2 regions of the Streptomyces sp. WM6372 genome follow, and region 2 is predicted to be linked to the other one. Evidence: riboswitches for the same ligand, from Rfam matches in the RefSeq annotation. Region 2 holds a riboswitch; the other holds the start of a gene.
What was found. A riboswitch is a leader RNA that binds a small molecule or an ion and turns the genes downstream of it on or off. The one in region 2 is predicted to bind S-adenosylmethionine.

Region 1: it holds a riboswitch for S-adenosylmethionine, as region 2 does, so the genes downstream of both, ADK52_RS29675 (aminotransferase class V-fold PLP-dependent enzyme) here and thrC (threonine synthase) in region 2, are expected to answer to the same signal.

What each region holds. Positions count from the first base shown of each region.
Region 1 covers NZ_LGDB01000215.1:34,812-46,290, forward strand. Annotated here, with positions in the region: gene ADK52_RS29665 (rhomboid family intramembrane serine protease) at 84-806, shown strand; gene ADK52_RS29670 (Lrp/AsnC family transcriptional regulator) at 803-1,084, shown strand; gene ADK52_RS29675 (aminotransferase class V-fold PLP-dependent enzyme) at 1,159-2,550, opposite strand; SAM riboswitch class IV at 2,790-2,906, opposite strand; gene trpD (anthranilate phosphoribosyltransferase) at 3,006-4,070, opposite strand; gene ADK52_RS29685 (cytochrome b) at 4,237-5,865, opposite strand; gene ADK52_RS29690 (ubiquinol-cytochrome c reductase iron-sulfur subunit) at 5,862-6,920, opposite strand; gene ADK52_RS29695 (c-type cytochrome) at 6,917-7,726, opposite strand; gene ADK52_RS29700 (cytochrome c oxidase subunit 3) at 7,803-8,423, opposite strand; gene ADK52_RS29705 (chemotaxis protein CheY) at 8,623-9,024, shown strand; gene ADK52_RS29710 (L,D-transpeptidase) at 9,135-10,382, opposite strand; gene ADK52_RS29715 (cytochrome c oxidase subunit 4) at 10,507-10,905, opposite strand; gene ctaD (cytochrome c oxidase subunit I) at 10,902-11,479, opposite strand, start outside.
Region 2 covers NZ_LGDB01000180.1:147,777-159,255, reverse strand. Annotated here, with positions in the region: gene ADK52_RS16860 (ROK family protein) at 1-715, opposite strand, end outside; gene ADK52_RS16855 (extracellular solute-binding protein) at 915-2,216, shown strand; gene ADK52_RS16850 (DUF3263 domain-containing protein) at 2,300-2,536, shown strand; gene otsB (trehalose-phosphatase) at 2,626-3,474, shown strand; gene ADK52_RS16840 (alpha,alpha-trehalose-phosphate synthase (UDP-forming)) at 3,579-5,030, opposite strand; gene ADK52_RS16835 (glucosyl-3-phosphoglycerate synthase) at 5,076-6,026, opposite strand; SAM riboswitch class I at 6,234-6,387, shown strand; gene thrC (threonine synthase) at 6,405-7,679, shown strand; gene ADK52_RS16825 (MoaD/ThiS family protein) at 7,715-7,993, shown strand; gene ADK52_RS16820 (cold-shock protein) at 8,377-8,580, shown strand; gene groL (chaperonin GroEL) at 8,981-10,603, shown strand; gene ADK52_RS16810 (Uma2 family endonuclease) at 10,689-11,186, opposite strand; gene ADK52_RS16805 (phosphoribosylanthranilate isomerase) at 11,399-11,479, shown strand, end outside.

The DNA.
Region 1 (11,479 bases), on a different contig from region 2:
CCGCGTCAATCGGCGGACCGCAGCACGTAACCCTACGGCCTGCCGGTGCTCGGGGAGGGTCCGCTTGGGTCATGCTCGATCGCATGATCGTAAAGTGGCAGGCCCTCCGGGAGGCCGCCCGGGGCCCGGTGGTCGTCCACGCGCTGATCGCGGGCTGCTGCGTGGTGTTCCTGCTCGGCCCGGCCTCGGGGCTCGATCCCTCGTACGGGACGGGCGAGCGGTTAGTGGAGACGGGGACCGCGTACTTCCGGCGCTGGGGCGTGGTCCCGGACGAACTCTTCACCGGCTCGGCGCGGGCCCTGCTGACACCGCTGACCGCCTTGTTCGTGCACGGCAGCTGGCTGCACCTGCTCGGCAACATGCTGTTCCTGTACGTCTTCGGCGTGATGACGCAGGAGCGGATGGGGCGGCCGGAGTTCCTGTCGTTCTACATCTGTACGGGCTACCTGGCGCTGGCGGCGTACGCGGCGGCCAACGCCTCCTCGCCGCAGACGCTGGTGGGTGCGTCCGGCGCGATCTCGGCGGTGCTCGGAGCCTTCCTGTGCCTGTTCCCGCGAGCGCGGGTGACCAGCTTGTTCCCCTTCCTGCTCTTCCTCCCGCTGCGCTTCCCCGCGTGGATGGTCCTGCTGTTCTGGTTCGCCCTCCAGTGGGTGGCCGCGCACCGCGCGGGAAGCGGCCCCGGGGTGGCCTACCTCGCCCACCTGGTGGGCTTCTCGCTCGGCTTCGTCTACGCGTGGGTGCGCTATCGGCGTACGACTAGAGTGAGGCGACCAGCGACGGCCACCGAGGGAGACAGCCAGCCGTGATCACCGCGATCGTGCTCATCAAGACCAGCGTGGACCGCATCCCCGAGATCGCCGAGTCGATCGCCGCGCTGGACAGCGTCAGCGAGGTCTACTCCGTCACGGGGACGTACGACCTGATCGCCCTGGTCCGCGTGGCCCGCCACGAGAACCTGGCGGACATCATCCCGGGCCGCATCAGCAAGATCCCGGGCGTCGAGGCGACGGACACCCACGTGGCGTTCCGCACGTACTCCCAGCACGACCTGGAAGCGGCCTTCGCCATCGGCCTCGACGCCTGACCTCACGCCCGCACGCCCCCCGCACGGAGCGGACGGGGCGCGGCAGGACCCCGGAGCGCGGTCCCGACGGGGTGTCAGACGGCCGGTACGCAGCGGCCTTCCTCGGTGCGGTACTGCCACTTGGCTCCGGAGGTGACCAGTTCCTTCACGGCGCCGACGAAGCGGTCGACGTGCTCGTCCGGGGTGCCGGCGCCGAAGCTGACGCGGATCGCGTTCAGGGAGCGCTCGCCCGGGGCCCCCTCGGGGGCTCCGCATTCGCCCTGCGCCTGCGGCTCGCTGCCCAGCAGGGTGCGGACCAGCGGGTGGGCGCAGAACAGGCCGTCGCGGACGCCGATCCCGTACTCCGCCGACAGCGCCGCCGCGAAGTGCGAGCTGTTCCAGCCGTCCACCACGAAGGAGATGACGCCGACCCGCGGGGCGTCGTCGCCGAAGAGGGACAGGACGCGGACGGCCGGGACCTCCGCCAGGCCGTCCCGGACCTTGGCGATCAGGTGCCGCTCGCGGGCGACGAGGCCGTCGAAGCCCGCCTCGGTCAGGGCCTTGCAGGCCGAGGCGATCGAGTACACGCCGATCACGTTCGGGGAGCCGGCCTCGTGGCGGGCCGCCGTCGTGTGCCACTCGACGTCGACGCCGCCGTCCGCGCGGCGGGCGACCTTGCGGGAGGCGCCGCCGCCGGCCAGGTACGGCTGCGCCTGCTGCAGCCAGTCCGCGCGCCCGGCCAGTACGCCCGAGCCGAACGGCGCGTACAGCTTGTGCCCGGAGAAGGCCACCCAGTCCACGTCCAGCTCCTGCACGGAGACGGGGTGGTGCGGGGCCAGCTGGGCGGCGTCCAGGACGATCCGCGCGCCGTGGGCGTGCGCCGCGGCGGCGAGCTCCTTCACCGGCCACAGCTCACCGGTGACGTTGGACGCGCCGGTGACGCACACCAGCGCCGGGCCGTAGGGGTCGCGCTCCGCCAGCGCCCGCTCCAGGGTCTCCACGGCCTGGACCGGGGTCCGCGGCGCGTTGAGGTACGTGACCTGCGCGTCCCCCCACGGCAGCAGCGAGGCGTGGTGCTCGGTCTCGAAGACGAACACCTGGCAGTCGGCCGGCAGCACGGCGGCGAGCAGGTTCAGCGAGTCGGTGGTGGACCGGGTGAAGATCACCTGATCGGACGGACGGCAGTCGAGGAACTCGGCGACCGTCACGCGGCTCTGCTCGAAGAGGTCCGTGGACAGCTGGGAGAGGTAACCCGCGCCGCGGTGCACGCTGCCGTAGTACGGGGCGTACGCGGCGACGTCGTCCCAGACCCGCTGGAGCGCGGGGGCGCTGGCCGCGTAGTCGAGGGCCGCGTACGTGACCTCGCCGCCCGTGACGAGCGGGACGGTGACGTCCCGGCCGAGGACCGGCAGCGGCTGGGCACAGGCGGGGTCGACGGCGTCGGTGGCGGCGGTGCTGGTGGTGGCGGCGTTCGGGTACGTGGACATGGCGGTATCTCCCGGCAGGACAGGCTGAATGGCTTCGGACGGCCCGTACGCGGAGGCACGCGGCACACGCGTCCCGGAAACGGGTGCGCGGATGCACGGGTGCGGGTGGGTACGGGAGTTGCCTCGACGCGCGGACGACTCAGGACCGCACGGAGGGTGAAGAAGGGGCGGAGTCGCCCTATCGCATTCGCTTGCTCACGGAAAAGCTCCTCGAGGGACCAGGACCCCTGGTGTCGAGGGATCCGCGCTTGCCGCAGGCCTTTCTGCCTGCGACCTGGTCATCACCCGGGGCACCCCGCCACGGAAGGAGGGTTGCCGGACAGCAAGCCGGGGCCAAAACGCTGTCACTCGTGACCTGGTCAGCATCCTGCCACAAGATCCCCCGCGCACAAGACCCCGGTCCGCATGGTGGACCGGGGCCTTGGCCGGAAACGATCAGGTGCCACTCGCCACGTTCACGCGTTGCTGGCCGCCACCCAGCGGTCCAGGGCCGCGCGGGCCGCGCCCGAGTCGATGGACTCGGCCGCACGGGCGACCGCGCTGCGGATCTGGTCCTCCAGGGGGCCCGTGCCCGGGTCCAGGGCCACCAGGGCCGCCGCCGCGTTGAGCAGGACCGCTTCGCGCACCGGGCCGGTCTCGCCGGCCAGCAGCCGACGGGCCACGTCCGCGTTGTACGAGGCGTCCGCGCCCCGCAGCGCCGAGACGTCGACCAGCGGGATGCCGACGTCGCGCGGGTCGAACGACTGCTCGTCCACCCGGCCGTCGCGGACCCACCACACCCGGGAGGTCGCGGTGGTCGTCAGCTCGTCCAGGCCGTCGTCCCCGCGGAACACCAGCGCCGAGGAGCCCCGCTCGGCGAGCACGCCCGCCACGATGGGCGCCACCCGGGGGTCGGCCACACCGGTCGCCTGGGCCCGTACCCGCGCCGGGTTGGTCAGCGGTCCGAGGAAGTTGAACAGGGTCCGGATGCCCAGCTCCTTGCGGGCGGCGGCCACGTGCCGCAGCGCCGGGTGGAACTTCACGGCGAAGCAGAACGTGATGCCGGCCTCCTCCGCGACCCGCACCACCCCGGCGGGGGTCAGGTCCAGGTTGACGCCGAGCTTCTCCAGGACGTCCGAGGACCCGCTCGCGGAGGACGCGGCCCGGTTGCCGTGCTTGACCACCTTGGCACCCGTACCGGCCACGACGATCGCCGACATCGTGGAGATGTTCACCGTCTTGGCCCCGTCGCCGCCGGTGCCGACGATGTCCACCGTCCGGCCCGGCACCTCGATCAGGTTGGCGTGTTCGTACATGCTCCCGACGAGGCCGCTGATCTCCTCGACCGTCTCCCCCTTGGCCCGCAGCGCCACCACGAAGCCCGCGATCTGGGCGTCCGTGGCCTCCCCGCGCATGATCCGGTCCATGGCCCAGGCCGTCTCGTCGGAGCGCAGGTCCTGGCCGGTCAGCAGGGCGTCGAGGATGCCCGGCCAGCCGCGGGCCGCCACGCTGTCGCCGCCTGCCGGGGTCGCAACGTTCATGGTCCGCTCCTGCTGTTGATCGGCCACCCGATGTCGGGGCCCACTCGAATGGGAAGGGGTTCAGCCTATCCAGCCCCGGGGACGGCAAAGAGCCCCGTCCGGACACTGGACGGGGCTCTCGCCGTGGCGACACCAGGACTGACCTGAATCAGTCCCTCAAGCGGGATCAGTGGTGGCCGTGGCCGCTCTGGATCTCCTTGTACTCCTCCACCGTGGGCTTCGGAATCTGGTTGTTCTCGGCGTAGAAGCCCTTGCTGAGCTTCGCGCGGAGCTTCTCCTTGCGGCCGACCTTGCGCTCGACGCCGTTCTCGTCGACCGTCGGGCCGATCTCGACCGGCTTGTACTGCTCGTGCGCGGTCAGCGTGTGCAGCTTGGCCTGCGAGAGCGGCTCGTGGACCTCGACGAACTCACCGTGCGGCAGGCGCTTGATGATGCCGGTCTCGCGACCGTGCAGCACCTTGTCGTGGTCCCGGCGCTGGAGGCCGAGGCAGATGCGCTTGGTGACGATGAACGCGAGGACCGGGACGACGAAGAAGCCGATCCGGACGAACCACGTGATGTTGTTGATCGAGAGGTGGAAGTACTGCGCGAACATGTCGTTTCCACCGCCGATCAGCAGCACGATGTACTCCGCGATCCAGGCGACACCGAAGGCCGTACGGGTCGGGACGTTGCGCGGGCGGTCCAGGATGTGGTGCTCGCGCTTGTCCCCGGTGACCCAGGACTCGATGAACGGCCAGGCGGCGATCGCGCCCAGCACGACCGGGAAGATGACCAGCGGGATGAACACGCCCAGGACGAGCGTGTGGCCCCACAGGTTGATCTCCCAGCCCGGCATGGCACGGATCAGGCCTTCCGGCATGCCCATGTACCAGTCGGGCTGCGCACCGGTGGACACGTGGTCCGGACGGTACGGGCCGAGCGCCCAGATCGGGTTGATCGAGGCGAGCGCCGCGATGGCCGCGATGACACCGAAGACCAGGAAGAAGAAGCCTCCGGCCTTGGCCATGTAGACCGGCAGCAGCGGCATGCCGACGACGTTGTTGTTCGTCTTGCCGGGACCCGCGAACTGGGTGTGCTTGTGGTAGAAGACCAGGATCAGGTGGGCCACCAGCAGGCCCATCATGATGCCGGGCAGCAGCAGGATGTGGATCGAGTAGAACCGCGCGACGAAGTCGCCGCCGGGGAACTCGCCGCCGAAGAGGAAGAACGAGATGTACGTGCCGACGATCGGCACGGACAGGATCGCGCCCTCCATGAAGCGGACACCGGTGCCCGAGAGCAGGTCGTCCGGCAGGGAGTAACCGGTGAAACCGGTGAACATGCCGAGGACCAGCAGCAGGAAGCCGAAGATCCAGTTGACCTCGCGCGGCTTGCGGAACGCGCCGGTGAAGAAGACGCGCATCATGTGCACGACCATGCCGGCGACGAAGATCAGCGCCGCCCAGTGGTGGATCTGCCGGATGAGCAGACCACCGCGGACGTCGAAGCTGATGTCCAGGGTCGAGGCGAAGGCCTCGGACATCTGGACGCCCTGCATCGGCACGTACGAGCCGTGGTACACGACCTCGTTCATGCTCGGGTGGAAGAACAGCGTCAGGTACACACCCGTGAGGATGATGATGATGAAGCTGTAGAGGCAGATCTCACCCAGCATGAAGGACCAGTGGTCCGGGAAGATCTTGCGCATGTTGGACTTGGCCAGGCTGTAGATGCCCAGGCGTCCGTCGGCCCAGTCCGCTACCCGCTCGCCCTTGGAAGGCGCGGAGCGCTTGGTATCAGTGGCAGTGCTCATCCGCGCTCCCAGAATGCAGGACCGACGGGCTCTTCGAAGTCGCCGAGCGCTTCGAGGAAGCCTTCACCGTTCACGCCGATCCGCAGCTGCGGAAGCGCGTGGCCGGCCGGACCGAAGATGACTCGGGCGCCGTCGGAGAGGTCGAAGGTGGACTGGTGGCACGGGCAGAGCACGTGGTGGGTCTGCTGCTCGTACAGGCTGATCGGGCAGCCGACGTGGGTGCAGATCTTCGAGTAGGCCACGATGCCCTCGTGGGACCACTCGAGTTCCTGCTTGTCCTTGATGTCGTCCGGCTTGATGCGGACGATCATCAGGGCGGCCTTGGCGATCTGCGTCTGGAAGTCGTGCTGCTCCTCCTCCAGGCCCTCGGGCCTGGCGAAGGTCAGCGAACCGACCAGCACGTCCTCGGGACGCAGCGGCTCGTTCGTGTTGTCGTTGATGAGCAGCTTGCCCTTGGCCCACACGGTCTTGCGCAGCTTCTCCTCGGGCAGCGGGCCCAGGTCGCGCATGATCATGAGAGCGGACAGCGGCAGCATGGACAGCGCGCCGAGCATGGTGTTGCGGATCAGCGGGCGGCGGGCGATGCCCGACTCGTTCGCGCCGTCGGCGAAGTCCTGCATGACCTTCGCCTTGAGCTCCGGCGGCGCCGCGATCTCGTGGCGCTCGTCGGCGACCTCGACGTCGGACATCAGGGTGCGGGCCCAGTGGACCGCTCCCGCGCCGATGCAGAAGAGGGCGGTGCCCAGGGTCAGACCGAGGGCGAAGTTGAGCCCGCTCACCTTCCCGACCGGGAAGATGTAGACGATCTTGTCGACCGGGATGGTCACGTACGAGACGATGAAGCCGATCGTGGCCAGCATCGACAGCGTGAACAGCATCGCCACGGTGCGCTCGGAGCGCCTCGCGGCCCGCTCGTCGATGTCCTGGATACGGGGCTTGTGGACCGGCAGGCCCGGGTCGGCGAACGGATCGTCCGCGACTGCTACGCCACCGTGGTGCGCGTCGCCCTGCTCGCTCGGCAGGTGCTTCTCTTCGGGAATGTCTTGGCTACTCATGACTTCTTGGCCTTAGCGGTGTGGGCCGCGACCCAGACGGCGACAGCGATCAGCGCACCCAAGCCGAAGATCCAGCCGAACAGACCCTCGGAAACGGGGCCGAGGCCACCGAGCTTCAGGCCGCCAGGGCTGACCGACTGCTCGCCGTTCACGTGCTGGAGGTACGCGATGATGTCCTTCTTCTCCTTCGTCGGCATGGTGCTGTCCGGGAAGGAGGGCATGTTCTGCGGGCCGGTGAGCATGGCCTCGTAGATGTGCTTCGGCTCGACGCCCTCGAGGTTGGGGGCGTACTTGCCGTTCGTCAGCGCGCCGCCTTCGCCGGTGAAGTTGTGGCACTGCGCGCAGTTGTTGCGGAAGAGCTCACCACCCCTGGCGATGTCGGCGCCCGCCGGGTCGTACTGCTTCTCGGTCGGCACGATCGGGCCGGCGCCGAGGGAGGCGATGTAGGCGGCGAGCTGGTCGATCTGCGCCTGGTCGTAGATGACCGGCTTCTTCGGCACCTGCACGCCGGGCTGCTGGGCGGGCATGCGGCCCGTGCTCACCTGGAAGTCGACGGCCGCGGAGCCGACGCCGACCAGGCTGGGGCCGTCAGTGGAACCCTGACCGCCGGTTCCGTGGCAGCTTGCGCAACCCACGGCGTAGAGCTTCTTGCCCTCCTCGATGGCGAGGGACTGGGCGGTTTCATCGGCCTGCGCCTTGCCCGCGGGGGCGAAGGCGGCGTACAGCCCCCCAGTGGCCGCCAGCGCGAGGAGTAGAACGACGACCGCCGCCAGCGGATGGCGTCGTCGTGCGGAGAGCTTTTTCACGGATTACCCCGGTGTCAGGATCTTCTGCGTCGGTGTTTCTGGATGGAGTGCCGGGTCTGGCCCGGTGACGTGTTCGCTACTTGATCAGGTAGATCGTCGCGAAGAGGCCGATCCAGACGACATCGACGAAGTGCCAGTAGTAGGACACGACGATGGCCGACGTGGCCTGTTCGTGGGTGAACCTCTTGGCCGCGTACGTCCGGCCGAGGACCAGCAGGAAGGCGATGAGACCGCCCGTCACGTGCAGACCGTGGAAGCCGGTGGTCAGGTAGAACACCGAGCCGTACGGACCTGACTTGAGAGACATGCCCTCGTGCTTGACCAGCTCGGTGTACTCGAACACCTGGCCGCCAATGAAGATCGCACCCATGACGAATGTGATCATGAACCACGACCGGAGCTTCTTCACGTCACCGCGCTCGGCTGCGAATACGCCGAGCTGGCAGGTGAGGGAGGAAAGCACCAGGATCGTCGTGTTCGTCGCCGAGAAGGGCAGATTCAAGGCCGAAGCCTGCTCTGACCAGTACTCGGCACCTGTCACGGATCGCAGGGTGAAGTACATCGCGAAGAGGGCCGCGAAGAACATCAGCTCGGAACTCAACCAGATGATGGTTCCGACGCTGACGAGGTTCGGCCGGTTGACCGTCGGGTGCGCGTGCCCGGTATCTACTGTCGTTGCTGTCGCCACGACCGACATTATGTCGGTCGCTTATCCCGCCCTCACCCCGGGGGGTGCCGTTCGGAGTGTCAGGGGCGTGTGCAAGGCCCGAACGGCCCATCAGATCGGCCCCGGGACCTTCATCGGCGAGGCTGTCCGAACCGATGTTGACACCGGGTCGGACGGAGTAGCATCCCGCGCAACATCAACGTGATTCACGGCACCGTGGAGGAACGAAATGCGGTCGACTGCACGGGTTCTGGTCTACAGCGACGACGCGAGCACCCGCGAGCAGGTGCGGCTGGCGGCCGGGCGCAGGCCGGCCGCGGACCTGCCGCCGGTCGAGTTCGTGGAATGCGCCACGCTCCCGGCCGTCCTGAGCGAGCTGGACGCGGGCGGGATCGACGCGTGCGTACTGGACGGCGAGGCGGTTCCGGCCGGCGGCATGGGCGTGTGCCGGCAGATCAAGGACGAGATCTTCCAATGCCCGCCGGTACTGCTGCTGATGGGGCGCCCGCAGGACGCCTGGCTCGCCACCTGGAGCCGCGCGGACGCGGCGGTGACCCTTCCGGTCGACCCGGTGGAGTTCGCGGACGCCCTGGCGGGCCTGGTGCGTTCCCGGCTGTCGTCGGCCGCCTGACGCGCGGCCGCCGCCGGCGCGCCGGAATCCGTACGTACGGGCTCCGGCGCGCCGGTGCGGGGTCCTGCGGGGCCCGTCCGGCCCGGATCGCGGGCCGGGCCGGACGGGGCTCAGACCTGCGGGCGCAGCCGGGCCTGGTCGATCGGACTGCGGCCTTCCTGGGTGCCCTTGAGGAGGGCGCTGCCGTCGCGCCACTCCTTCCAGTCCAGGTTCCAGTCGCCGAAGCCGTTGCCGAAGGGCTCCATGTCGTCGCCGATACTGTTGATCACCCGGATGATGTCGCCCTCGGTGATGTTCTCGTAGAACCAGGCGGCGTTGCCCGTGCTCATGCCGGTGCAGCCGTGGCTGACGTTCTCGGAGCCCTGCGAGTCCACGGACCACGGCGCGGCGTGCACGTATTCACCACTCCAGGTGACACGGGTCGCGTAGTAGACGGGCAGGTTGTAGTACTCGCTGCCGCCGATGCCGACGGTGTCGCCGCGCATCTGGACGAAGTACTGCTTGCCGAGCACCACCTTGACCCCGTTGCGGGTGGAGAAGCCCGGCTTTCCGGTGGTCACCGGAATGGTGTTGATCACTTCTCCGTTGCGCTCGAACGTGAGGTAGTGCGCGGACGCGTCCGTGGTGACCTCGACGCGGTCCCCGATCTCCAGCGTCAGCGGCTTGGCCGCGGCCCCGTGGAGCTCGTCGGAGATCTTGATGCCCTCCAGGCTGCTCCGTACGGAGACGGTGGAGTGCGCGGGCCAGTAATCCTTCGGGCGGAAGTGCAGGTGCTTGTCGTCCACCCAGTGCCAGGCGCCCTCGACGCCCGACGGCGTGGAGACGACCAGGCCCCGCTCCACGATCGCCCGGGCGGCCTTGTCCGTGATGGGCTCGTTGAGTTCGGCCGTGAGGGGCTGTCCGACGCCGTACTTGCCCTCGTCCGGCCCGAATTCGACCTTGAGGACCTTATCGGCCGGAGTGGTCTCGAACGTCAGCCTGCGCTGCCCCGGAGCGCCGCGCTCGTCCTCGGTGTTCACCAGCACCGTGTAGTGGACACCGGCGGCCATCGGGACGGTGCTGTGCCAGCGGTCGCCCTTGGCGCTCAGCTCGCCCGCGAGACGACGCCCCTGGGCGTCCACGGCGGACACGTCGGTGATCCGGCTGCCGCCGGTGCCCTTGGCGGTGATCTCCAAGGGCTTCTCGGGGTCGACGGGCCGCCCGCCCGGCGGCTGGTTGAAGACGACCTGGTCGCCCGCGTCGTACGGGCGGGCTGACAGCGGGTTGTCTCCGGGCCCGCAAGCGGTGGCGCCGGCCCCGAGGGACGCCACCAGCACGGAGCAGCTGAGTACCGTCCAAAGACGCGGTGAGTGCTTCATGGAGCCCACGCTATGAAGGTATGACCATTGCTGCGCGCGGGGTGACTGCAAACGAGGGGCCCGGACTCCTCCATTGGAGGTGTCCGGGCCCCAGGTCTTGTCTCGGTGCTGCGGTGCTGCGGTCCTACTGGTTCTGGTTCTCACCGCGGTAGTACTCGTACACCCAGCCCCACAGGCCGATCATGATGATCGGGGCCGAGAAGTACATGAGCCACCAGCCGAAGATGACGCCCATGAACGCGAGCGCACCGCCGATGCCCAGCGAGAGCGGCTGCCAGCTGTGCGGGGAGAAGAACCCCAGCTCGCCCGCCTCGTCGGCGACGTCGGCCTCCAGGTTGTCCTGGGCCATCTCGTCCACGCGCTTGGCCGTGAAGGCCAGGTAGTAGCCGATCATGACGCTCAGGCCGAAGGCCAGGAAGAGCGCGGTGGTTCCGACGGGCTCCTTCGACCACACGCCGTACACGACGGCCATGATCAGGATGAAGAAGGAGAGCCAGAGGAACATCTTGCCCTGGATCTTCACTTGCCGGCCTCCTTGCCACCCGCGACGGCCTTGGGGGCCACGCCGTGGTCCTCGAGGTGGTCGAGGGCTGCGATCTCAGGGTGGTGCAGGTCGAACGCCGGCGACTCGGAACGGATCCGCGGCAGGGTGAGGAAGTTGTGCCGCGGCGGCGGACAGGACGTCGCCCACTCGAGCGAACGGCCGTAGCCCCACGGGTCGTCGACCTCGACCTTCTTGCCGTACTTCGCCGTCTTCCAGACGTTGTACATGAACGGCAGCATCGACATGCCCAGCAGGAACGAGCTGATCGTCGAGATCGTGTTCAGGGCGGTGAAACCGTCGGCCGCGAGGTAGTCCGCGTAACGGCGCGGCATGCCCTCGGCGCCCAGCCAGTGCTGCACCAGGAACGTGCCGTGGAAGCCGATGAACAGCGTCCAGAAGGTCATCTTGCCGAGGCGCTCGTCCAGCATCTTGCCCGTGAACTTCGGCCACCAGAAGTGGAAGCCGGCGAACATCGCGAACACCACGGTGCCGAAGACGACGTAGTGGAAGTGGGCGACGACGAAGTACGAGTCGGAGACGTGGAAGTCCATCG
Region 2 (11,479 bases):
TGACCAGGCCGTCGGCGAGGGCGCCGACCGCGGCCAGCCACACCTCGTGGGCGCGCGCGTCGCCGGACGCGACGGCCTTGGCGCAGTCCGCGGCGTCCGCGGCCGGGTCGCCGGAGGCGGCCGCCCAGGCGCGGCTGACGGCGGACGCGGAGGCGAGGGTCTCCAGGCAGCCGTACTGGCCGCAGCCGCAGGCGGGGCCGCCGGGGCGGACCACGATGTGGCCGATCTCGCCCGCGTAGCCGTGGGCACCGGCCTCGATGCGGCCGGCGATGCCGATGGCGCCGGCGATGCCGGTGCCGAGCGGGACGAACAGGAAGCGGTCGGCGCCCCGGCCCGCGCCGATGCGGCCTTCGGCGAGTCCGCCCGTGCGGACGTCGTGGCCCAGGGCCACCGGGATGTCGCCGAGCCGTCTGCTGAGGAGCGCGCGCATCGGTACGTCGCGCCAGCCCAGGTTCGCCGCGTAGACGGCGATCCCGTTCTCGGCGTCGACGATGCCGGGGACGGCGACGCCCGCCGCGCTGGCGGGTACGCCGAAGCGTTCGCGGCCGAGCCCGGACAGCTCCGCGGCGAACTCCAGGATCGTCTCGACGACGGCGTCGGGGCCCCGGTCGCGGCCGGTGGCGCGGCGCGCTTCGTGCAGCAGGGAGCCGTCCTCGGCGATGAGGGCGGCCTTCATCCCGGTGCCGCCCACATCGAGGGCGATGACGTGTTTCACGGGTTTCACAGGTGACAGTCTCGCGTGCTCGGCGGGGAAAGGTCTAGTCCATTGGAGGGGATTGTTGAGCGGCCATACAAAATCGAAGACCTCGGTCGGGCGACGAACCGGACACCGTGCGTTCCGGATGTGGACGAGCCGCCAAAGTGGTGTAGACCTTACGTGGATCGTACGTACAACAAGGGGTGGATCGAGAACTGTGAAGGGCCGTTACCTGAGCCTGGCCGCGACCGGCGCCGCGCTGAGCCTGACCGCCGCGGCACTGACGGGCTGCGGAGCCGTGGGGAGTCTCACCGGGGACAACGAGGTGACCCTGCGGGTCGTGGCGGCCGACTACGGGGACAATCCGCAGAACTCCTCGACGGGCTACTGGAAGGACCTCGCCGACGGCTTCCAGAAGGACCACCCCGGCGTCAAGGTCGAGGTCAGCGTCTACTCCTGGTCCGAGGTCGACGCCAAGGTCGCGGAGATGGTCAAGGCCGGCAAGGCCCCCGACATCGCGCAGATCGGCGCGTACGCCGACTACGCGGCCGCCGGCAAGCTGTACACGGCGGAGGAGCTGCTCTCCGTCAGCACCGAGGCCGACTTCCTGGCGCCGCTCGCGGACGCCGGCAAGGTCCGGCGGGTCCAGTACGGCATGCCCTTCGTGGCCAGCACCCGCCTGCTCTTCTACAACGAGAAGCTGCTGACGGACGCCGGGGTCATGCCGAAGGACGCCAAGGGCGGCTGGCAGCCGAAGAGCTGGACCGACCTGGAGGCCGCCGCGAAGAAGCTCAAGGCCGCGGGCGTGCCGACGCCGCTCGCGCTGCCGCTGGGCCGCGAGGAGGCGCAGGCCGAGACGATGATGTGGATGCTCGCGGGCGGTGGCGGCTACACCGACAACGAAGAGGCGTACGCGATCGACTCCCCGGACAACGTCAAGACGTTCGAGTTCCTGCGCGACAAGATGGTCGGCCAGGGCCTGACCGGAGGGCTGGAACCGGCGAAGACCGACCGGCAGGCGGCCTTCGACGCCTTCACGCGGGGCGAGGTCGGCATGCTCAACGGCCACCCCACGCTGCTGAAGCAGGCGGCGGAGAAGGGCGTGAAGTTCGGCATGGTGGCCATGCCGACCGCCGACGGGACCGAGCACCCGACGATGGGCGTCGCGGACTGGGTGATGGCCTTCAAGAACGGCCACCGCAAGGAGTCCGGGCAGTTCCTGGACTACCTGTACGAGGCGAAGAACGTGACGGCCTTCACCAACAAGTACGACCTGCTGCCGGTCACGACGACCGGCTACCGGGCGATGGACGCCAGTACGGGCGGCTCGGCCACGCAGCTGAAGACGTTCTTGCAGGCGCTGCCGAACGCGCGGCTCTACCCGGTCGGCAAGAAGTCCTGGGCCGGGGTGAGCGAGGACGTCAAGAAGAACATCGGCAAGACCGTCCAGCCGGGCGGACAGCCGGCGAAGGTCCTGGAGGACATCGCGGAATCGGCGCGCAGGGCGGACGCGCACTGAGGGACGGCTCAGGGACGGCTGAGGGACGGCCGCCGAGGGGTGCGGGCCCGGTGGGTGTCACAGGGCGGCGTTAATCTGGCGGTATGACGGACGACGTGGGGCTGACGGCCACCGAGGCCGCGGTGCTCGCGTACGAGGGACGCACCTGGCCCGGGCCCGGGGCCAAGGAGCGGGCGATACGGGAAGGGCTGGGGATGACCCCGGTCCGCTACTACCAGCTGCTCAACGTGCTGATGGACGACCCGCGGGCGCTGGCCCACGCCCCCGGCACCGTCAACCGGCTGCGCCGCATCCGCGAGGCACAGCGGGCCCGGCGCTGAGGGGCGGCTCCGGGGGACGGATCCCCCGGGGGGTGTCCGGGCCTCGCGCGCCGTAGCCGTGGCCCGGCCGGGCCGTTAGGGTCGTCCGTATGGGGAGCCATCCGCACGACTTGCCGATGCCCGTCACCGCCGCCGGACGCGAGGGCCTCGAAGCCCTGCTCCGCGCACCCCGCCGTTCCGTCGTCGCGCTCGACTTCGACGGCACCCTCGCCGAGATCGTCCCCGACCCGGACCAGGCACGGGCCCACCCGGGGGCCGTCCCGGCCCTCTCCGCGCTCGCCCCCGAGGTCGACTCGGTGGCCGTGATCACCGGCCGACCGGCCGGTGTGGCCGTCCGCTACGGGGGCTTCGCCGGCGTCCCCGGACTGGAACACCTCGTCGTCCTCGGCCACTACGGCGCCGAGCGGTGGGACGCGGTGACCGGCATCGTCCACGCGCCGGCCGAGCACCCGGGAGTCGCCGCCGTACGGGCGGAGCTGCCCGGCTTCCTGGACTCCATCGGCGCCTGGCGCGGTACCTGGATCGAGGAGAAGGGCCGGGCGCTGGCCGTCCACACCCGGCGCGCCGACGACCCGGCGGCGGCCTTCGCGGCGCTGCGCGAACCCCTGGCCGAACTGGCGGCCCGCCACGGGCTCATGGTCGAGCCGGGCCGGGCGGTCCTGGAGCTGCGCCCCCCGGGCATGGACAAGGGCGTCGCCCTGACGGAGTTCGTGGCGGAACGGGACGCGGAGGCGGTCCTCTACGCGGGCGACGACCTCGGCGACCTCGCCGCGTACTCCGCGGTGGAGAAGCGCCGGGCCGACGGTCTGCCGGGGCTGCTGGTGTGCAGCGGCTCCGCCGAGGTCCCCGAGCTCGCCGCCCGGGCGGACCTGGTCCTGCCGGGCCCCGGCGCGGTGGCGGACTTCCTGGCCGTCCTGGCCGGGGCCATCCGCGGCTGACGGGCCCCAATGCCCCGCGAGCCGTCCCTGGCCGGGGCCATCCCGCGGGGCGACGGGCCCCACCGCCCCGCGGAGCCCCTCAAGGCTCCGCGCGGCGGCAGCGGTCACGCCTCGCGCAGGTCCTCCAGCTGGGCCGTGAACCACTCCGTCGCGGGGAGGGCCGTGGCGGCGGCGGCCAGGCGCTTCGTACGCTCCAGCCGCTCACCCGCCGGCATGGCCAGCGCCGCGTGCAGGGCCTCCGCCGTCGCCGTCACGTCGTACGGGTTCACCGTCAGCGCGTCCTCGCGGAGCTCCCCGTACGCCCCCGCCCCGGTCGACAGCACCAGCGCGCACCCCGCGTCCGACACCACCGGGATCTCCTTCGCCACCAGGTTCATCCCGTCCCGTACCGGGTTGACCAGCGCCACGTCCGCCAGCCGGTACGCCGCCAGGGAGCGGGCGAAGTCGTCCTTCACCGACACCAGCACCGGCTGCCAGTCCTCCGTACCGAACTCCTCGTTGATCCGCTCCGCCAGCTCCCGCACCGCCTCCGTGTACGAGCGGTACACGGCCAGGTCCTGCCGCGACGGGTACGCCGACGCCAGGTGCACCACCCGCCCGCGCCACTCGGGGTGCACCGTCAGCAGCTCCCGGTAGGCCAGCAGCCCGCGCACGATGTTCTTCGACAGCTCCGTCCGGTCCACCCGGACGATCGCCTTGCGGTCCCCGACCTCCGTCCGCAGCGCCGCCAGCTTGTCGTTCACCTCCGGCCGGTGCGCCAGCGCGCGCAGCTCGTCCCCGTCCACGCCCAGCGGGTACACGGCCACGTCCGTCCGCCGGTGCCGCACCGGGCCGCGCGGGGCCTTCTCGACGAACCGCTCGCCCGTCCCCGCCGGGGAGCACGGCTCGGCCACGCCCCGCTCGTCGTCCAGGTGCGAGCCGTCCATGAAGCTGTTCGCCCACGCCCAGGTGTGGAAGCCCACGACGTCCGCCCCGAGCATCCCCCACATCAGCTGCGAGCGGATGTCGTCGGGGAGCATCTCCAGGAACTCCCGCGAGGCCCACGGGGTGTGCGTGAAGTGGCTGATCTTCAGGTCGGGCCGCAGCTCCCGCAGCTCGCCCGGGACCAGCGCCAGGTGGTAGTCCTGCACGAGCACCGCCGCGCCCTCGCCCGCCTCCTCGGCGAGCGCCAGCGCGAAGGCGTGGTTGTACGCGGCGTACGACTGCCACTGCCGCCGGAACCGCGCGTCGAAGACCGGCTCGCGCGGGATGTCGTAAAGGTGGTGGTGGGTGAACCACAGCACCGAGTTCGCGATGCCGTTGTACGCGTCGTCGTACGTGGTGGGATCGATGTCCAGCATCCGGACGCCGGGCTCGGAGACGCCGCGGCGGACCGCCTCCCGGTCCGCGTCCGACAGGGCCGCGCAGATCCACAGCGCCTCCGGCTGGCGGGCGAGGGCGGCGGAGAGACCGGAGACGAGTCCGCCCCCGCCGCGCCGGGCCGTGAGGGTGCCGTCTTCGTCGAGTGCGTAGGAGAGCGGGCCGCGGTTCGCTGCAACGAGTACCTGGGAAGCCATGCGGCGAACCTAGCCCGGGGCCGGTGTGCTCAAACGTCAGTTCCCTCACGCCACCCGGCGGCCGGAGTACTCCTTCACCCCGGCCATCGGCGGCCGCTCCTCGGTGTCCACGGCGTACGTCCGGGGCCTGAACCCGTCCGGGCCGCGCTCGAACTGCGTCAGCTCCGGCCGTACGAGCTGGCCGCGCGAGAGCCGCAGCTGCGCCGTCCGGTAGATCGCCGCGGCCATCCGGCCCAGCGCCTGGCCGTCCTGATGGCGGTGGAGCCGTACGCCCACGTCCACCTGGGCCAGCGCGTCCAGTCCGACCGTGTGCAGCGCGTCCACGAGCAGGCCGAGCTCGACCCCGTACCCGACGGGGAAGGGCAAACGTTCCAGCAGGGACCGGCGCACGGCGTACTCGCCGCCCAGCGGCTGGACGAAGCCGGCCAGCTGCGGCCAGTGGAGGTTGAGGAGCGGGCGGGCGACCAGCTCGGTGACCCGGCCGCCCTGGCCGGGCGCGTCCCCCAGCGGGCGGTCGTACATCGCCTTGACGAACTGCACGCCGGGCTCGGTCAGCAGCGGGCCCACGATCCCGGACACGAACGTGGAGGAGAAGTCCCGCAGGTCCGCGTCCACGAAACAGACCACGTCACCGGTGGTCGCCAGCAGCGAGCGCCACAGCACCTCGCCCTTGCCGTGCAGGGCCGGGATCCGCGGCAGGATGTCGTCGCGGTGCACCACCCGGGCGCCGGCCTTGGCGGCCACCTCGGCGGTCCGGTCGGTGGAGCCCGAATCGATGACGACCAGCTCGTCGACCAGCGGCAGCGGCAGCCCGTCGATCAGATCGCGCCGGATCACCTCGACGATCGCGCCGACCGTCTCCTCCTCGTCGAGCGCGGGCAGGACGACGCTGACCGTGGCGCCCGCCGCCCGCTTGGCGGAAAGCAGCTGGTCGAGCGGTCGGTCGGCCGCGGACCAGGAGCGGTCCGCGAACCAGCGCTCCACCTCTTCCAGCACGTTCAGCACTCCCTGCTCGTCCGTCGGTCGTCCGTCGCTCCTCGGCGGTTTCGGCCGAAAAGTGATCCATCTCGCGGTTCGGACGGCTGTCTCAACCACCCGGACCTTCAGTTACAGTCTTGAACAACGCGAAGGACCACCGCATGCCGGGGGTCCCCGCGCACAAACGCCCGGACGCGCCGCAGAGCGCGCGGCCCGGTGCCATACCGCTCATCCAGAGGGGCAGAGGGACACGGCCCGTTGAAGCCCCGGCAACCCTCCAGTCGGTTCTCGCGCTTGCTTGCTTGCGGCAGCGAGGTCCCCGGCTAGGGAAGGTGCCAATTCCGTCTCATGGCGAAGTGCGCCATGGGGAAGATGAGGAGAAAGGGCCTCGCCATCATGGCTGCACAGACTGTTGCCACCTCTGTCGATCTCGGACCTGCCACGGGCCTCTCGTGTCGTGAGTGCGGTACCCGTTTCGAGCTCGGACCCATCTTCGCCTGCGTCGAGTGCTTCGGTCCGCTGGAAGTCGCCTACGACCTTCCCACCGGAGACCCGCAGGCGCTGCGCGCCGCGATCGAGGCCGGCCCGAACAACATCTGGCGCTACGCCCCGCTGCTGCCCGTCCCCGCGGACGTGGCCTCCAAGCCCAGCCTGAACCCGGGCTTCACCAAGCTCGTGGACGCGGCCAACCTGGCCAAGGAGCTCGGCGTCACGGGCAAGCTGTACGTCAAGGACGACTCCGGCAACCCGACGCACTCCTTCAAGGACCGCGTCGTGGCCATCGCCGTCGAGGCCGCCCGCGCCTTCGGCTTCACCACCCTGTCCTGCTCCTCCACCGGCAACCTGGCCGGCGCCGTCGGCGCCGCGGCCGCCCGGGCCGGCTTCCGCTCCTGCGTGTTCATCCCGCACGACCTGGAGCAGGGCAAGGTCGTCATGGCCGGTGTGTACGGCGGCGACCTCGTCGGCATCGAGGGCAACTACGACGACGTCAACCGCTTCTGCTCCGAGCTCATCGGCGACCCGCTCGGCGAGGGCTGGGGCTTCGTCAACGTCAACCTGCGTCCGTACTACGGCGAGGGCTCCAAGACGCTGGCCTACGAGATCTGCGAGCAGCTCGGCTGGCAGCTGCCCGACCAGATCGTGATCCCGATCGCCTCCGGCTCGCAGCTGACGAAGATCGACAAGGGCCTGCAGGAGCTGATCAAGCTCGGGCTCGTCGAGGACAAGCCGTACAAGATCTTCGGTGCCCAGGCCGAGGGCTGCTCCCCGGTCTCCACCGCCTTCAAGGCCGGCCACGACGTGGTCCGCCCGCAGAAGCCGAACACCATCGCCAAGTCGCTCGCCATCGGCAACCCGGCCGACGGCCCGTACGTCCTGGACATCGCCCGCCGTACGGGCGGCTACGTCGAGGACGTCACCGACGAGCAGGTCGTCGAGGCGATCAAGATCCTCGCGCAGACCGAGGGCATCTTCGCCGAGACCGCGGGCGGCGTGACCGTCGGCGTGACCAAGAAGCTCATCGAGAACGGGCAGCTCGACCCGGCGCTGACCACGGTGGTCCTCAACACCGGTGACGGCCTCAAGACCCTGGAGGCGGTGGCCGCGGACAGCGGGCAGACCGCCACCATCCGCCCGAGCCTGGACGCGTTCCGCGCCGCCGGCCTGGCCTGACCCCTACCCTCCGCCCCCGGAAAGGCAGTAGCGCCATGAGCGTCAACGTCCGCATCCCCACCATCCTGCGCACCTACACCGGCGGTCAGGCCGAGGTCCCCGCCGAGGGCGCGACCCTCTCCGAGGTCATCGCCTCCCTGGAGGCGAGCCACCCGGGCATCGCCGCCCGCGTCCTGGACGACCAGGGCAAGCTGCGCCGCTTCGTGAACGTCTACGTCAACGACGACGACGTGCGCTTCGAGGGCGGTCTGGACGCGGTGACGCCGGACGGCGCGGGCGTCTCGATCATTCCCGCCGTCGCCGGCGGCTGCTGACACGCGAAAGCCCAGAATTACCCCCTCCGGTAAAAGCGGAGGGGGTAATTCTGCTTGGTTGGGCGCGGTAGAGTTGGGGAAGTCCCCTCCGCTGTTCTTGCCCGCCGCATATGAGCGGGTCGCGTGATGGTTGACATTGAGTCAATGTGCGAGTGCGGTATGGGGCTTTGGCGAGATATGCCGGGTCCGAGTTGCCCGGGAATATGCCAACTTTTCACTCTATTTCAATGTATCCCCGTGTCCAGATTTCTCGTCGGATTGACCTGTTGCAGACAGCAGCGGTGCAGATACATTCAGCCCCGGTCGAGGCGTTCCGGCGCAAGTTCTGACCCGGGACCGCGAAGTGCGGTCCTGCGCAAGGGCCAGTAATAGGGGAGTTAGGCATGGCTCAGGGCACCGTCAAGTGGTTCAACGCGGAGAAGGGCTACGGCTTCATCGCGGTCGACGGTGGTGCGGATGTGTTCGTCCACTACAGCGCCATCCAGATGGACGGGTACCGCACCCTTGAAGAGGGTCAGCGGGTCGAGTTCGAGATCTCGCAGGGCCAGAAGGGTCCGCAGGCGGACATGGTCAAGCTCGCCGTCTAGCCCCGGCGCGATCGACCAGCGACGCATTACGCACGAGGGTCCACATCCTGGAGGAGGGATGTGGACCCTCGACGCATGTCCGGGCTCCGCCCGGGCCGGCCGGGCCTGTCGTTGCCCGAAGCCGCTTGCTCCCCCCGTCGCCCGACCGCCACCCCTCAGCGAGGCTTCTTCGAAGCCGCTTGCACTCTCGGGGGTCGAGTGCTAATCATTGGCGTTAGCACTCTCCTGGTGAGAGTGCTACTACACAGGACCGGGTCGGTGAGGCCCGCAGGGTCCGGCGGGAAGGAACCGCCGGGCACGCAGGCCGTCCGTCGCGGGCGCGGGCGCGGTCCGGAGCAATCCAACCCTCCCCTCGTGCCGACGGCGCAGGGGGAACCCCAGTCCTGGAGGACCACTTCAGATGGCCAAGATCATTGCGTTCGACGAGGAGGCCCGGCGCGGTCTCGAGCGCGGGATGAACCAGCTCGCCGACGCCGTCAAGGTCACCCTTGGCCCCAAGGGTCGCAACGTCGTCCTTGAGAAGAAGTGGGGCGCCCCCACGATCACCAACGATGGTGTCTCCATCGCCAAGGAGATCGAGCTCGAGGACCCGTACGAGAAGATCGGCGCCGAGCTGGTCAAGGAAGTCGCCAAGAAGACGGACGACGTCGCGGGCGACGGTACGACCACCGCCACCGTGCTCGCCCAGGCGCTCGTCCGCGAGGGCCTGCGCAACGTGGCCGCCGGCGCCAACCCGATGGCCCTCAAGCGCGGCATCGAGAAGGCCGTCGAGGCCGTCTCCGGCGCCCTGCTGGAGCAGGCGAAGGATGTCGAGACCAAGGAGCAGATCGCTTCCACGGCCTCCATCTCCGCCGCCGACACCCAGATCGGCGAGCTCATCGCCGAGGCCATGGACAAGGTCGGCAAGGAAGGCGTCATCACCGTCGAGGAGTCCCAGACCTTCGGTCTGGAGCTTGAGCTCACCGAGGGCATGCGCTTCGACAAGGGCTACATCTCGGCGTACTTCGCCACCGACATGGAGCGTATGGAGGCGTCGCTCGACGACCCGTACATCCTGATCGTCAACTCGAAGATCGGCTCGGTCAAGGACCTGCTGCCGCTCCTCGAGAAGGTCATGCAGTCCGGCAAGCCGCTGCTGATCATCGCCGAGGACGTCGAGGGCGAGGCCCTGTCGACCCTGGTCGTCAACAAGATCCGCGGCACCTTCCGCTCCGTCGCCGTCAAGGCCCCGGGCTTCGGTGACCGTCGCAAGGCCATGCTCGGCGACATCGCCATCCTCACGGGCGGCACGGTCATCTCCGAGGAGGTCGGCCTCAAGCTCGAGAACGCGGGCCTGGACCTGCTCGGCCGCGCCCGCAAGGTCGTCATCACCAAGGACGAGACCACGATCGTCGACGGTGCCGGTGACAGCGACCAGGTTCAGGGTCGCGTCAACCAGATCCGCGCCGAGATCGAGAACTCCGACTCGGACTACGACCGCGAGAAGCTCCAGGAGCGCCTCGCGAAGCTGGCCGGCGGCGTGGCCGTCATCAAGGCCGGCGCCGCGACCGAGGTGGAGCTCAAGGAGCGCAAGCACCGCATCGAGGACGCCGTTCGCAACGCGAAGGCGGCCGTCGAGGAGGGCATCGTCGCCGGTGGTGGCGTGGCCCTGCTCCAGGCCTCCGCGGTCTTCGAGAAGCTCGACCTGACGGGTGACGAGGCGACCGGCGCCAACGCCGTGAAGCTCGCCCTGGAGGCCCCGCTCAAGCAGATCGCCGTCAACGGTGGTCTCGAGGGTGGCGTCGTCGTGGAGAAGGTCCGCAACCTGACCGTCGGCTGGGGCCTGAACGCCGCGACCGGCGAGTACGTGGACATGATCGCCGAGGGCATCATCGACCCGGCGAAGGTCACCCGCTCCGCGCTGCAGAACGCGGCGTCGATCGCGGCCCTCTTCCTCACCACCGAGGCCGTCATCGCCGACAAGCCCGAGAAGGCCGGCGCCCCGGCCGGCGGCGGCATGCCGGGCGGTGACATGGACTTCTGATCGGCCCCTGGCTGATCGGCTGTTCTTCGACCGAGGGCGGCACTCCCCACACGGGGGGTGCCGCCCTCGGGCGTTCTCGGGGCTCCTAGAAGCCGCTGGTGTCGAGGGAGAAGTCGAAGGGCGAGGGGATCTGCAGGGGCTTCCCGAAGGACACCGTCGTACGAGAGCGGTACCCGTGCGGCGAGGGGTCCCAGAAGCAGGTGATCTCCGAGTCCTGCATGTCGACGACGAGGTAGACGGGCACGAGCCGGCCGTACACGTCGAGCTTTTCGTTCCAGTCCGCGTCCCTGGTGGAGACGGACGTGAACTCCCCGACCAGCGACAGCGCCGCGCCGTCCGCGTGCAGCCCCTCCTGCTCGAAGGCCGCCTCGTCCGCGACGTACAGGTCTGGTCCGTAGCCGCGCTCAGCTGCCTCGAACCGGAAGAGGAAGAGCGAGGTGTCCGCGAATTGCCCCTCGGGGACGTGGGCCTGGAGCTGCTCGCGCAAAAGACGCATGCGACGGGAGTAGCGCAGCTTGGAGAACGGCGACACGATGATCTTCCCCCGGATGAGCTCGGCCTTATAGCCGTCTGGCGTGTCCATCTCCGCAACCGTGCGCAGGAGCGTCTCGAATGTCGGCGGTGCCGCCTGCTCTATCGGTGTGGCCCGTTCGATCATGATCGTCACCGTGATCCTCCGCGTGGCGTGCCGTGTACTGGGCGTGAGCCCCGTTCCAGGCTAGCGGCGCAAGGGTGGCCGCGCCCGGGTGCCGAGACGGCTCACCACCCAACAGGGCGGTTTGGTTGACTGGGGGGATGAGCGAGCTGTTCGTGAAGATCTGCGGGCTGAAGACCGGGCCGGACGTCGACGTGGCCGTGGCGGCCGGGGCCGATGCC